One region of the Paenibacillus sp. cl6col genome, then DNA from elsewhere that is predicted to be linked to it. Evidence: a T-box and tRNA genes for the amino acid it is inferred to sense, from the RefSeq annotation. Region 1 holds a T-box; the other holds one or more tRNA genes.
What was found. The T-box of region 1 lies ahead of argS (arginine--tRNA ligase). A T-box ahead of a tRNA ligase gene usually reads a tRNA of that ligase, here a tRNA-Arg.
Positions count from the first base shown of each region.

Region 2: it has a tRNA-Arg gene. The T-box ahead of argS (arginine--tRNA ligase) is inferred to sense a tRNA for this amino acid. The anticodon was not compared.

Region 1 is NZ_FNAZ01000003.1:146,996-154,425, reverse strand. It holds gene BLS15_RS08665 (hypothetical protein) at 169-351, shown strand; gene BLS15_RS08660 (DUF3895 domain-containing protein) at 590-1,525, shown strand; T-box leader at 1,701-1,946, shown strand; gene argS (arginine--tRNA ligase) at 2,007-3,767, shown strand; partial or broken gene BLS15_RS29950 (hypothetical protein) at 4,100-4,240, opposite strand; gene BLS15_RS08650 (TetR/AcrR family transcriptional regulator) at 4,450-5,028, shown strand; gene BLS15_RS08645 (DMT family transporter) at 5,170-5,511, shown strand; gene BLS15_RS08640 (DMT family transporter) at 5,511-5,825, shown strand; gene BLS15_RS08635 (serine hydrolase domain-containing protein) at 6,095-7,072, shown strand; gene BLS15_RS08630 (zinc ribbon domain-containing protein) at 7,205-7,430, shown strand, end outside.
Region 2 is NZ_FNAZ01000003.1:828,464-835,893, reverse strand. It holds gene BLS15_RS11810 (MFS transporter) at 1-817, shown strand, start outside; gene BLS15_RS11805 (AraC family transcriptional regulator) at 878-1,744, opposite strand; gene BLS15_RS11800 (asparaginase) at 1,908-2,927, shown strand; tRNA gene BLS15_RS11795 (tRNA-Gly) at 3,142-3,216, shown strand; tRNA gene BLS15_RS11790 (tRNA-Arg) at 3,223-3,299, shown strand; tRNA gene BLS15_RS11785 (tRNA-Leu) at 3,327-3,409, shown strand; tRNA gene BLS15_RS11780 (tRNA-Pro) at 3,416-3,492, shown strand; gene sigY (RNA polymerase sigma factor SigY) at 3,683-4,207, shown strand; gene BLS15_RS11770 (YxlC family protein) at 4,200-4,601, shown strand; gene BLS15_RS11765 (hypothetical protein) at 4,594-4,800, shown strand; gene BLS15_RS11760 (BofC C-terminal domain-containing protein) at 5,164-5,904, shown strand; gene BLS15_RS11755 (cation:proton antiporter) at 6,076-7,251, shown strand; gene ruvC (crossover junction endodeoxyribonuclease RuvC) at 7,387-7,430, shown strand, end outside.

The DNA of each region.
Region 1 (7,430 bases):
CATCATACCATGAGTTGAAGCGAAAGCGGTGAAGGAATGTGTTTATCAAGTGTTGTGAGTTAGTGGGATTTGATGGAAATGATGAAGCTAAATCATACAGTCATATTTCCCCTCCTTCATACATAAGGGTAGGAGAACGAATGAATTGACAGGAAATGAGGGGATAGAATGGCGAAGAACAAACGCGGTAAATCATTATGGAATCTGCCTTCACGTGGCCGAGGTACATGTCCGGTCTGCGCCAGCACTCGCATTAAGCTGCTGTATAATCGGACAAGAGGGAATGGCGTACAGATTAAGGTATGCAAGAAATGCTTTCAAGCGCCGCAGGAACGAATTGATGCTTCATAATGGCAAGTCCAGATCCGATCGTAAAATGCCATTGATGAAGAATAAGTATTCTTCTTTTAGCTTCTCTTCCTAGAGATCGCCGTTCTTATCGATGTGCCTACCATAGGTTGCCGCCCAGCGAGGGAGTGATTGACTGCCTGCGCTAGGGCGGCTTTTTCATGTGAGGCATGCCTTCACTTCCATGCTCTACTTCCTGTACAATAGACAGTAATGGAGCAAAGCGCGAGGAGGAGAAGATATGATATTAACTATCCAGGAACGGGATGAGATGTTATCTCAGCTCAATGATAACCAACGTGAGTTCCTGAATCACTATCTCGTTCGCTCTCGCCGCACGGCGTTCGCCAATGCGATGGCGAAGGAGAAGGGGCATCATGTTCCAGAACATGCGGCACCAGAGGACATCGAGGCGCTGTTAGATGATTGGATTTATACGGGGTATAAAGATGCGGGGACGATAAGTCCAGAGCTGCGATGCGAATGCGGCCGTTCTCTTCGATATCAGCATGAGGTAAAAAACCGGAAAACAGGCGAGATCAAAAAATTCGGCATTGAGCACTTGAAGGAGCACTTAGGGATTGATGCTGCAATCGTGGCGACGATTAAGAAGGGATTCGAGGCCATTGATTATGAGCTTGATGAGATCCTGTTGAAGATAGCCAACGATTGGCAACCTGCACCAGATGCCTATTCTGTGGCAGATTTGCCTGAACAGCTACAACGGCAATTGTCGCTTGGACTGCCCTTGTTGGACAAGCAGATCAATATGCTGCGACGCAAGCCGGTGGTGAGGAATGCTTCACCTTCGCCTAAGACAAGCGAGCCTAGCGCAGCTCCTGAACCTGCACCTGCTCCTGCACCGATTCTAGTGGAGTTCGACTTATGGTCGTGGACGGAGCCCGAGCCTGCTGCTGTGGTTCAAGAAGTTAGTAATGCTGGGAATGGGCTTACTGCTGCTGAACGGGCGGCCGTGAAGCAATATGTGGAGACCGGTGTTGGCAGTGCAAGAGTGATCAGTGAATTGTTAATACGTGATCATGGAACGCCAGATCGCCGCTATATAACAGGCAAGCCTCTAATCTATCCAGATGTATGCCAATTTATTGAGCAATCTTATCTAGATATTGCGGTCGAATTGAATGGAACTGAGGATCGCAAGTATACAATGCGGTAATCGATGCTGGCCGGATAGTAGTAGAATGAGACTCGAATTTGATGTGAATCATTACTGGTCATGACGTTATGTACTCGAATGGCGGCAGAGTAAGAAATATTTTTCTGAAATAATGCATGTGATAGGTTGATTTTTCCTAATTGTTCTGGATATAATGTGTAAAATGAAAATCGACGCAACAACGTTGAACGGGAGAGTACTCTGCACAATCCGTGCTGCAGCGAATCGGGATGGTGGAAGCCGATACGGAATGAAGAGGAAGCGGACCCGGGAGTTGGCTCTGTGAACTGCCTTATATATGGGAACGTAGGGGAGCCCGGCGACAGCCGTTATTTATTGAGTGGACTCTTTTCGGAGCAACAAGCTTCCGGATAGGGTCAAGTAGAGTGGTACCACGGGGATTCAAGCCTCCGTCTCTTTGTAGACGGGGGCTTTTTGACGTGTCGCGAACCGTAACCAACAACAGGAGGAGAACGAACTTATGCTAAAAGAAATTGCCGCGCAAGTACTAGAACCTATAATGAACATGAACGGGGCAGACATCGAACGTGCCTTGGAAGTACCTCCGCAGAGCGAGCTGGGCGACTTGGCGTTCCCTTGCTTCCCATTGGCGAAGCAGTGGAGACGTTCTCCGCAGCAGATTGCGGTGGAACTTGCTGAACGCATCAATCAAGAGAGCGATAACATTCGGATACGAGCGGAAGCCTCTGGCGGATATGTGAATGTATGTTTTGATCAAGATTACTATGGCGAGGCTTGTCTTGCTCGCATGCAGGAGCCGTTATTCGGCAAGTTGTCGATCGGAGAGGGGCAGCGTGTCGTTATTGATATGTCGTCCCCGAATATTGCGAAGCCGTTCAGTGTCGGTCATCTGCGTTCTACGATGATTGGAAATGCGCTCGCTTACCTGTACGAAGCCGCAGGATACGAAGTGTTGAAGGTGAATCACCTTGGGGATTGGGGGACCCAATTCGGCAAGCTGATTACGGCCTATAAGCTGTGGGGGGATGATGATACGCTGCGCCAAGATCCAATCCGTGAGAGCTTGAAGCTGTATGTAAGATTCCACGAGGAGGCGGCTCAGCAGCCGGAGCTGGAAGACGAGGCGCGCGAATGGTTCCGCAAACTTGAAGCGGGCGATGCAGAGACCGTACAGCTGTGGACGTATTTCGTTAACGCAAGTATGGTCGAATTCAACCGCATGTACGAACGACTCGGCGTTCACTTTGACCACGTTCTTGGCGAGAGCTTCTACAATGACAAGATGGATGCGGTCGTCGCTCATTTGCAGAAGCTTCAATTGCTCGAAGAAAGTGATGGGGCGATGGTCGTTCGTTTGGATGATGAGGGTATGCCGCCATGCTTGATATTGAAATCAAACGGAACAACGATTTACCCGACACGTGATTTGGCAACGGCGATCTATCGTAAGGAAGTCATGAAGGCTGACAAGCTGATTTATGTGGTTGGCGCGGAGCAGCAGCTGCACTTTCAGCAGGTATTCGCCGTGCTTGGCAAGATGGGATATGAGTGGGCACAGGAATGTACTCATGTTCCGTTCGGTTTAATGACATTTGAAGGGAAGAAGATGTCTACGCGCAAGGGCAAGGTTATCTTCCTTGATGAGGTATTGAATGAGGCAGAAAATCGCGCGCTGCAAATTATCGAAGACAAGAATCCATCTCTGAAAGAGAAAGGCAAGGTGGCATCGAAGGTTGGGATTGGTGCGATCATCTTCGGTGACCTGAAGAGCAGTCGTATGTTGTCTGTTGACTTCAACTTGGAGGATGCGCTGCGCTATGAGGGCGAAACCGGCCCTTATGTACAGTTCACACTCGTCAGAGCAAAGAGCTTGCTCGTCAAAGGGGGATGGACGTCATACTCTGATTGTCCAGCGGATTCCGCGACGCTTGGCAAGGATCCAGCCGAGAGGCAAGGTGAGCAGTTGGGAAAGAAATCAATTGCGACAGGAGGAGTAAGTCAAGAAGCATGGATCTGCTTGAAGTCTCTCAGCAAGTATGAGCGTGCTCTTCAGATGGCGGTGGCCAGCAATGAGCCGTCCATCTTCGCTAGGTATTTGCTTGATGCAGCCAAGCAGTTCAACCGTTATTACCATCAGGAGCAGATTCTCGTGGAGAATGAGATCGAGCGCCACCACAAATTGCGTATCGTCGCAGCGGTGGCATATGTGCTTGAAGCGGGGCTGAACCTGCTTGGCATTGAAGCGCCAGAACATATGTAGGGCGTTATATCGATGTGAGTTGTGAAAAAGAGACTCGCATCATCTGTATCACTTCATTGATTATGCGTATGTAAGACATGAATTTCGTAGGGGTGGTGGGTTGGTTTGTACTCGCAATCTGATCCTGTCTATCTGTAGACGACAGAAGAGCCGCGGAGATATCGTCTCCCGGCTCACGCACAGGTCACATACAGGGGTCATGTACAGGTCACGTACAGATCATTTACAGGTCACTTACAGATTAGGCTTGATGCTACTGTCATTATCGCCATTTTGCCAAATTCCGGAGTGATAAGCGGGAGGTTCATCTGTTCAATGGCTGCTGTTGTATCCTATATAGCGTTCAGTCCCTTTTTATCGGAAAATGGGATCAGGTTTTGCTTCGCACTTTTGGATGTCATTAGGATAAATGTTTGAACTTTCTGTTCTTCATTTCTAGGAAGAGATGCTTTATCCTTTTCTCGATAAGTCTTGTGAAGCTCTGGTTAGAGAAGATGTATCGTATTTAAAATAAATAAAAGGATATTTAACTATCGAACTCGTGATTGACAAAAGAGATGAGATGTGAAAAGATGTACCTAACGAATATTAGTTAGGATAAAAATGTGTCGTCGTAATGGCATGCGGGAACGCTGCGTGCATTACCTAACGAATATTAGTTAGCCTGAAGGAGATGAGTAGAATGACAGCTAACCGAATTATTGAGGTCGCGTTGAATCATTTTGCAGAGCACGGATATGAAGGGGCTTCCCTTGCGAATATCGCGGAACAGGTAGGCATCAAGACACCATCTATTTACGCTCATTTCAAAAATAAAGATGATCTGTTTGTTAGCGTAATCCGCCGTGCAGTACAAGAGGAAATGGGACACTTGCAGCGGTACATTCAGACTCACCGTGAGCATCCGATTAAGGATGTGCTGTACGGATTGATTCAACAGTATGAGGCACGCTATGAAACGAGCAATCAATTGAAATTCTTGCTGCGGGTGATGTTCTTTCCGCCTGTTATCATGCAGGAGCGAGTTATGGAACTGGTCAACGCCCATCTGGATCAGATGGAACGGGAGCTTATGGCCGTGTTCAAGCTAGGAGTGGAGCGAGCGGAGATTGATCAACTGGATATGGAGATGATGACCGCTTCTTATATGTGTCTTGTTGATGGCATTCTCGTTGAAATGCTGCTTGGTGGCCCGGACAGATTCCGACGCCGCTTCGATGCTTCATGGCGCATATATTGGCGCAGCCTGACACGAGACTAGTTCGTGAAGTGGTATGAACAATGAATCTCTTGTTTGAGAAGAAATATAGAAAAAATAAGAATGGTGTAAGCTGCATCTGTGGGATGCAGTGCATGGAATCGTGCTCGTTATAGAGATAGCAAGGAAGGGAGAGAGCAGCAAATGAATAAGCATTGGATCTACGTATTTATCGCCGCCTTCTTTGAGGTCTTCTGGGTGATCGGATTGAAGCACGCGAACAATGTATGGGAATGGGGAGGTACGGCCATTTCAATTATTGTCAGCTTCTATGTGATGATTATGGCAGGCAAGAAGCTCCCTGTAGGGACGGTATATGCCGTATTCGTTGGACTTGGAACTGCAGGAACTGTCTTCGCAGAGATGGCTTTCTTTGGAGAACCATTCAAGATGATCAAAGTGCTGCTTATCCTTGTGATGCTAGCAGGTGTGATGGGATTAAAGCTGGTGACGACTGAGAACGAAGCGAAGGGAGCTGAATCCTAATGGCTTGGATAAGTCTCATTGCAGCAGGATTATGTGAAATGCTTGGTGTGGCGATGATTAGTAAGTTGAACAAGGATCGCAACTGGCAATCCTTCGTCTTTATGTCGACAGCATTCAGCGCTAGCTTCATTTGTCTGTCTATTGCGATGAAGTCGCTCCCGATGGGGACGGCTTATGCGATATGGACGGGAATTGGCGCATCTGGGGGTGCCATCCTCGGGATGCTCTTCTACGGGGAGTCCCGCGATTGGAAGAGAATCTTATTCATCTCCTTGGTACTCGGAGCAGCAATTGGGCTGAAGCTTGTTTCTTGATGCTGAAGCTGACAGGGCATCGTTGAGGCATTTGTGCAAATGGAATAGTCAGATCGTGATCCGTGACAAATGAGGAACAACTCCATACCATAATTAATTTTATAAAGCGCCTCCCACTATCACCATGGGAGGCGTTTTTGTGACTTTGATTAGAAAATGAAGGAAACCCCGCCGTAGATATCGAAGTCAGTAATGACGTAGTACTCACTAGTAGAGTTAGGCTTCAGAGCAGCAAGCTGTGAAGAACATGGGAAGGGGATAAGACCGTTATGGAGTTGGCAGCTTGGGTGGATCAATTGTTAGAGAAGCAGGGATATAACGGATCGATCTTGCTGGCGTCACAGGGTGAGATTGTCATAAGTAAAGGGTACGGCCTAGCGAACGTGGAAGAGAGGCAGCCCATTAATAAGGATACAGTATTCAAAATTGCATCAATTGCCAAGCAATTTACGGCAACAGCCATTATGAAGCTGCAGGAGCAAGGGCTGCTTCGTGTAGAAGATAAGCTTGCGAAGTATGTACCTGAGTGCACAGGGCTTGCGGATGTTACGCTCCATGAGCTGCTCACTCACTCCTCTGGATTGGACGAAGATGCGCTAATTGATTGGAATGTACATGAGGATCTAAGGCCATTGCATACGCTGGCGCTCGATACCGTCACGCCATCCGGAGCAAAAGGGGCGTATCGCTATAGCAACTTCGGTTATGCACTGCTTGGACTGATTGTAGAGAGACTGTCGGATCAACCGTATGAAGCGTATATCGAGAAGGAATTCTTCGAGCCATTCGGTATGACAAGAACAGGTGGACGTATGGATATACTTCGCAGTGAGCCGAACATGGGGATCGGCTATAGAGGGGGAGAACTCGCTTGGAAGGAAGATATACCAAGCCATAACAGTGCAGGAAGCATTGTCTTCTCCACTACCGAAGACCTGTTCCGCTGGGATCGTGCCCTTCGCTCAGGCGAAGTGGCGAGTGCGGAGTCAATCGATGCGATCTTCACGCCGCAAGCTCGAATTGATGAGGAACGCAGTTATGGCTACGGATGGGTCGTATATCCAGATCGACCGCATATCTCGTATCATAATGGGGGATTATCGGGCTACAGCTGTACGATGATTCGGGATGCGAAGTCGGATTCGGTGCTTATTGCCTTGAGTAATTTAGCGGATATTGGCATGCAGCCTATTGATGTACTGAAGCAGGGCTTGCAGGAGCATTTCCCAGCGTTCATGCAGCTGTAGCTGTAGCAGTAGCCTAGCCGCTAAAGGCGCGTACAGGTTATTCGGAACGGATTGTGTCAATTTGCAATTGCTTTACAACGGAATCAGTGCGTATTCAAGATTTGGCTGGGTAACGGAAGGAGTGCATCGCGCATGGCGATCCAAATATGCAGCAACTGTGGGTATTCGAACGAAAAGTCCGCATCGGTATGCATCGTCTGCAGTCACTCCCTGAAGGACGCCTCCTTACAGGGAACGCCAGAGGAAGATAAGCAATACAACGGCATCTTGGCTGTGAAGCAAGTGGAGCTTACATGCTCTGAGTGTAATGGAAATGTAGAGCAAGGCTCCACGGAGTGTAAAAATTGTGGTTCCATGA
Region 2 (7,430 bases), 680 kb from region 1:
GGGCATGAACGTACTCGGCGCATACTATTCCACCTGGGCATTGAAGCACTTGGGGCATATCAATACACTATGGAGTGCAATCGTATGGGTACTGCTTGGGGCATTGTTCGCACTGGTCATCAATTCCGGCGGCAAGCTGGATAAGTCCAAGGCAGAACAGCATGACAACAAAGTAAAAGAGCTTGCCAAAGGATTGGCAATTGTCAAAAAGGAACCGAAAATCGTATTGGTCGGCTTAGTTCGCATCATCAATACGGCTGCACAATTCGGCTTCCCCATATATATGCCGCTATACATGGAGAGTCAAGGCATTAGCATTTCGTCCTGGCTGCATTTATGGGCTATGATTTTTATCGGAAACATCGCGTTCAACCTGCTGTTTGGCATTGTGGGCGATAAGCTTGGCTGGAGAAATACGGTAATGTGGTTTGGATGTGCAGGCTCGGCCTTCTTTACGATTTTACTCTTTTACGTTCCTCAACTTGCGGCAGGCAATGTATGGCTTGTGCAAATTGTCGGGATTTTGTGGGGCGGATGTCTGGCAGGCTTCGTGCCATTGTCTGCGATAGCCCCGTCTTTGGTAAAGGAAGAAAAGGGTGCAGCGATGTCAATCTTGAACCTGGGCGCGGGATTGAGCGCATTCGTTGGTCCAGCTCTTGTTGCTTTATTTATTGGAAGCCTCGGTTACGCCGGCATTACGTGGCTATTCGCTGGGCTATTTGCAGCAGCAGGCGTTATGATGATTTTTGTCACGCTCCCTGCTGAGGACAAAAGAACGAAGGACGCGAGTGCACACACCGAAATTGTAAGCGCTTAATAAGGTTATCTAAAAAAGCAGCTCTTCTCCACTTGGTAGAGGGCTGCTTTTATCATAATGCTAGCGATCAATTTTCTGATAGCTATTGTTTGTTCGGTATAAGGTAGGACTGATTCCATACACGTAGGTAAACTGATTTGAGAAGTAATGGATTGAATCGTAGCCCAACATTAGCGCGATTTCCGTAATTGATTGGCGGCTTTCCATCAACAGAACGGCCGCCTTTTTCATGCGAGCCTGCAGCAAATACGCTTTAGGCGATGCTCCTGTCTCTTGCTTGAAAAGCCGATAAAATTGGGACTTTTCCAGCCCGCATTCGCTGCACCAGTAATCAACCGAATGCCGCTGCTCGGGATGTTCGTCCATTCGCTCCAAGATTCGAGCTATGCGATAATCCGTAGGATTGGGCAATCTGCTTGCATCGTACCATTGAATCAGCCAGGAGTAAAAACTAGCTGATGCAGCCTGCTTCGTATAGCAGCCGCGCCGATTATATGCGGTAAGCACATGCTTCATCAACTCAATGAAGTAAGGATAAGGGCGAAGCGAAGTGCAGGTCGGCAATGATTCCAGTTCTGTGCAAGGGTTATGTGCGGTTAACCACCTCGGATCGAATTCATCCCATTCATAAGCAAAGGTAGGCTGGTTCGGCGGAGGAGCCTCCCATAGATCGCAGTAGATATTGCATGCATTCATCGTTTCATTTGGTGCATGCTCGAAGGAATGCCATTGGCCAGGGCGTACAAAGATGAGCGTGCCGTTCGAGACCGCATATCGTTGGTCATCTATCGTCATATGGCCATGGCCGTCCAAGAATAAGTGGAATGCAAAGCTGTATCCTCTGCGCAGCTGTTCCTCTCGCGTTCCTCGGTAATTATACATATGCGCTGCACGGATGTATGGCCTTATATCCGCAATGGTCATCATGCCTATCCCTCCGGTTCTTTAGCGGAAATTTTTATAACTGACAGGAACTTGTTATAAATACGAGCAGCTAGGAACATGATACTATGTTTGCAGAGTTATGTCATGATAGGGGAAGTCTTGAAATGAGAATGATGACAGCATGTGTTGGCGAGGAGGAACAATAATGGTTGATTTGGGCAAGGTGTTAGTAGAGGAATCACGAGGCGGTTGGTTGGAATGTGCATATACAGGACATATTGTAGGTGTCAACGAACAAGCTGAGACGCTATTCCATGTTGGCGACCCTGACTATGTAAGCTTTATGCGCTCTTCTTCGAAGCCGGTGCAGGCGCTCCCTGCTTTGTTAGCAGGTGTTCCGGAGCATTACGGATTAAGTGAGGAAGAGATCGTCTTAATGACCGCATCTCATCGTGCGCAGCAGTTCCATGTACAAGCGTTGGAATCATTCATGAAGAAAATAGGGATTACTGAGGATCAATTTGTATGCAAGCCTACCTATCCACTGAATGTTGCTGCAAGAGACGAGCGGATTGCCAACGGGCAACCACCGCGCTCCTTATATCACAACTGTTCGGGCAAGCACTTAGGTGTTCTGGCATTATGCAAGATGATGGGGTGGCCAACCGATAATTATGCAGAACCGGAGCATCCCGTTCAGCAGAAGGTGCTGCGCTTGATGTCTCAGCTTGCTGATGTGCCTGCCCGGCAAATTAAATTAGGAACGGATGGCTGCGGGTTCCCGGTATATGCGATTCCAATTCGCAATATAGCCCTCTTGTATTTGAGATTGGCTTGTCCGGATTTAATTGCAGATGAGGAAGTGCGCAGAGCGATTACACGCTTGACGGATCTAATGAACAAACATCCATTCTATGTATCCGGAACGGAGCTTATTTGTCCAACACTGCTGCAGGATCCGAATATCGTAGCGAAAGGCGGAGCCAAAGGCATCTATTGCTTCGGCTTGCGCGAGCAGAGAATAGGGATAGCCTTTAAAGTGATGGACGGATCGGAAGATCAATGGCCGATCATTGCTGCTGACATTTTAGAGCAGATTCAATACCCGACGATTGCAACCATCGAACGCTTAAAAAAGCTGAGCCCTGCGGAGACGAAAAACGACAATGCGAGGGTAGTAGGAATTCGCAAGCCTGCTTTTACACTTGAGTGGGTTAGATCATAAGAAACTAAGAACATACTATTAGAACCTGCTTGTATGAGCTGAAATATGGCTTGGCAAGCAGGTTTTTTGGCAAGAAAAAAATACCATCAAAAAATCTTTAAAAAAGATTTGCAATTCAATTATCAGTCTGATATATTATTACTTGTCCTTGTTGAACGGCAACGACGACAACGAAGCAAATGAAGTTGTACAGATGGTTAATACAAGGTAATATGCGGACATAGCTCAGTGGTAGAGTATCGCCTTGCCAAGGCGAGGGTCGCGAGTTCGAATCTCGTTGTCCGCTCCAGAATATGCGCCCTTAGCTCAGCTGGATAGAGCGTTTGACTACGAATCAAAAGGCCGGGAGTTCGAATCTCTCAGGGCGCGCCACTTAATTTAATAATGGGTATTTACTAAGCCGGTGTGGCGGAATTGGCAGACGCGCGCGACTCAAAATCGTGAGGGAAACCGTGGAGGTTCGAGTCCTCTCACCGGCACCATCCATTCGGGACGTAGCTCAGCTTGGTAGAGCACCTGGTTTGGGACCAGGGGGTCGCATGTTCAAATCGTGTCGTCCCGACCATTATCATCAACCGTCGGTTATAACCGGCGGTTTTTGCTATTCTAATCCTTCTTTTTTCAATCCTTCCTTCCTAAATGATTATTTCAACTTTTTTAATAATTCCCTTGAACGATCCCTAACGATATTTCGTAATATAGTTGCTTTGCGCAAAGCTCGTTGCGTTATGATATTAAAGAAAGGAGGCGAATACATGTCTGAGCAGCATCGGATAGAGCGAGCAGTCAGAGGAGACATGGATGAACTTGCTGTGCTGCTGCATGAGAATTACTCCTTTCTATATAAATATGCCTTGAAATTAACGATGAGCTCTTCGAATGCTGAAGATTTGGTTCAAGACACGATGGTGCGGTGTATGGAGAAGATTCATACGTACAATGGGAGTTCACGATTCTCGTCATGGCTAATTACGATTGCGACACGCCTGTTTTATGACAAGATGCGCCGCAAGAAAGTGGAGAGCAAATGGCGAGAGCAGGAACAAGCTGTACGTCAGCTGCGCTATCAAATGGAATCAAGCAATATGGAGTGGACGGCAGCGCTGGAGCTCCTTGGCGAGTTGTCCTACGAACAGAGGACTCCAATTGTGTTGAAATATTATTATGGATATCAGGTTAATGAAATTGCAGAAATGTTGAACGTTCAGGCAGGTACGATAAAGTCACGCATGCACTATGGCTTGGAGAAGCTGCGGAAGGAGTGGAAGCAAGATGAGTGAGAAGCAAGATAACAAGAAAGGACATGTAGATTCTCTACATCAAGTACCGATGTCCAATCATGCTACACATCCGGAACAGGACTCGGTGTGGGAGGAGAGACTGCATCCTCACTGGGAACACTTAGATGAATGGAGTGATCGCCATTCTCCGCATCCGAGTGCTGCCCACATCCAGCAGGTATTGCTTCAGGCGAAGAAGAGGAACCGAAAACGACTGTGGAAAGAACTGCTTGTCTTATGGAGTGCTGCATTGCTGCTAGTTGGCGGCGGGTGCAGTCTTGCCCAAGCGAATTGGTATATCTATGTCTGGATGCAGCTCATTTCCCTGTGTGGGGCAGTTCTTATCTGGGCAATTTGTATCCATCCGAGCAATGGGAGTGAGCAGAATGAATAATGGTACTGAGAATGTCCCTTGGTGGGTCTGGGTTCTAATTGGAATCATTCTGCTCATTCAAGGAACTTGGTTGTTTCTGGATGCTCGCAGGCGGAATAAGTACCCTTGGTTCTGGGGGATCTGGGGATTCACGGGAACCCCTCTCCCGCTGCTTGTCTATATATGCTTCGTTATTCGGCCGTGGAGAAAATTGAAATGAAGGAACAGACAGATTAATTGTATAACTTCCCCTTTATCTGGGCCACACTATAAGAAAAGCCTCCAAGTATATAAGTGCGTGTTCAAAAAGACCGGTTTTCAGCACCGAGAAGATTGGATGAAGCTAGGGCCTGAGGAGCGGAATGTACGTTTTGGGTACATGAGCACCGGAAGGTCCGGCTGAATTCAAGATTCGATGCCGAGTCCACTTCATGATTTACTTCGTGATCAAAAGCGGACTTTTTGAACAACCTCTATAAGTGATGATTCTGGCGGCTTTTTCTTGTGAGCAAAGCAAGATGATTCTGGCATCGTGGAATCAAATGCTCTACTCAAATTAACAAGCAGTTAGAGGGGATTACTTATGGCTCGAGAACACCGTACCGTCTCTAGGTTCTATTTTCGAGTGAAGCAATGGAAGAAGCGTCTGCGGCGCTTCCGCAAGCCGATATGGTCTTTGGCTGCAATTGTGTTGTTCGTAGCGGTAGTTGCCATTGGGATACAGTTGTCTGATCGAGTGCGCAATATGCTGGCGGACTATGATAAGCCATCTTCGATTGAGACCTTCGCCTTATGGAAGGATAATGAGTCTAAGCTTAATGAATCAGCCCAGCTTGTGATCGCGCAGTTGGTTCACCAGGATGAACAACGTGAAGTCATTGCTCGCAAGCAATATATATGCGGAAAAAATGATGAAGTGTTGGGTGTAAAGCCAACACGTGACATTATTCAGCTCGTGCTCAACCATCCAGACTGGTCGGTATCCATGGATGCAAACGGACGGGTGATCCTGGAGGAACAAGTTGAAGAGTTGTCAGGTACATGCAAGGATAAGGCGCATATTAGTCTCGATAAGGATGGGAATCTGACGTTGTATGACGGTCCGCCTGAAGGTGGAAAGGTGATACGAACATTTTTCCAATTGGATGTAGAGTCCATGGAGAGTTCGCTTCCTCCGAAGGTAATGAAGCAGTTATATCAAGGGATTCGCATTACAGATGTCGATGCTTATCATAGTGTGCTGTCTACGTTTAGCGATTATGCGATCGAAGAGACGAAGAAAGTCATGAAACCAACCCACTCGAATGAACGTATTACAAAATAGAGGCAGTAACAAGTAGGACGCCGTAACCGACGTCCTTCTTTTTTTGTATATTCTCGGGTTTAGGTCATGAAATGTAACATAAAGAAAAATGGTATGGATTGCCCTTAGCCACCTACAAAAAAAATGTCGGTTTGCGGTCATAATAATTGTACAGCGGAAAGGGGAATGCCAATGGAACTTATTCTCATGTTGCTCATCATTTTGGCTTCGACAAAGATCGCAGGTGATCTCACTGTACGATTGGGCCAACCAGCCGTACTTGGTAAACTCATTGTGGGGATAATTATCGGCCCAGCTGTGCTCGGATGGGTTTCAGACGGTGAACTAATTAAGGAAATGGCGGAAGTTGGCGTCATTTTGCTTATGTTCATTGCTGGTCTGGAGACAGATTTGGATGAATTGAAGAAGAATTGGAAGGCGGCGTTCGCAGTAGCAATCGGCGGGGTCATTCTTCCGTTTATCGGTGGATATAGTGGTGGTCTATTGTTCGGATTAGATTCGAACCAATCCATGTTTGTTGGTTTGCTGCTCTGCGCTACATCGGTAAGTATTTCGGTACAGACACTGAAGGATCTAGGACAGCTTAGCACTAGGGAAGGTACGACCATTCTTGGTGCAGCCGTCGTGGATGACATCCTTGTTGTCATACTTCTTGCCTTCATGCTCAGCTTGCTCGGTGCAGGCGGTGGCGCTTCAATCGGACTTATTATCGGGAAGAAAGTTCTTTTCTTCGTAGTAGCAATACTAGCAGGGATTTATGTAGTGCCTCGAGTGATGAAGTGGCTTGCACCGCTTCGCGTTACCGAAGCTGTTATTAGTGCGGCGCTTATTATTTGTTTTGCCTTTTCTTACTTTGCAGACTATTTGGGCGTTGCAGGCATTATCGGTGCATTCGCTGCCGGGATTGCCATCTCGCAGACGAAGTTCAAGCATGAGGTAGAGCATCGCCTTGAGCCAATTGCTTATGGTATCTTCGTTCCGATCTTCTTCGTAAGTGTTGGGATTAACGTCAACTTCGAAGGCCTCGGGGAGTATGTATGGTTTATTGCACTGTTTACCATCATCGCGATTGTAACGAAGCTGTTCGGCTGTGGATTGGGAGCTCGACTGACTGGATTTGATCGCAAAAGTGCGATCGGGATCGGTTCCGGGATGGTATCCCGCGGTGAGGTTGCGCTTATTATTGCAACGACGGGTCTTGAAGGCGCCTTGTTCGATAAAGTGTATTTCACACCATTCGTTATTGTCATCATTATGACGACATTGGTGACGCCTCCGATGTTGAAGATAGCATTCCGTCATTCAACAACTGAGACAGCGGCAAATCAAGTATCAGCTGGGAAGTAATCGGCCGTAATTAGGCTGTTTTCCCTGCAAACATCATAGGAATGACTCATTCTCTTCTTCACGATCTATGTTATAATGGAGTGAACACATATGTTCGCTTACTGGTACATGGATGCGGTGAGGGAGAGATTTTTTTTGCGTATTTTGGGGATTGACCCAGGGATTGCGATTGCAGGATT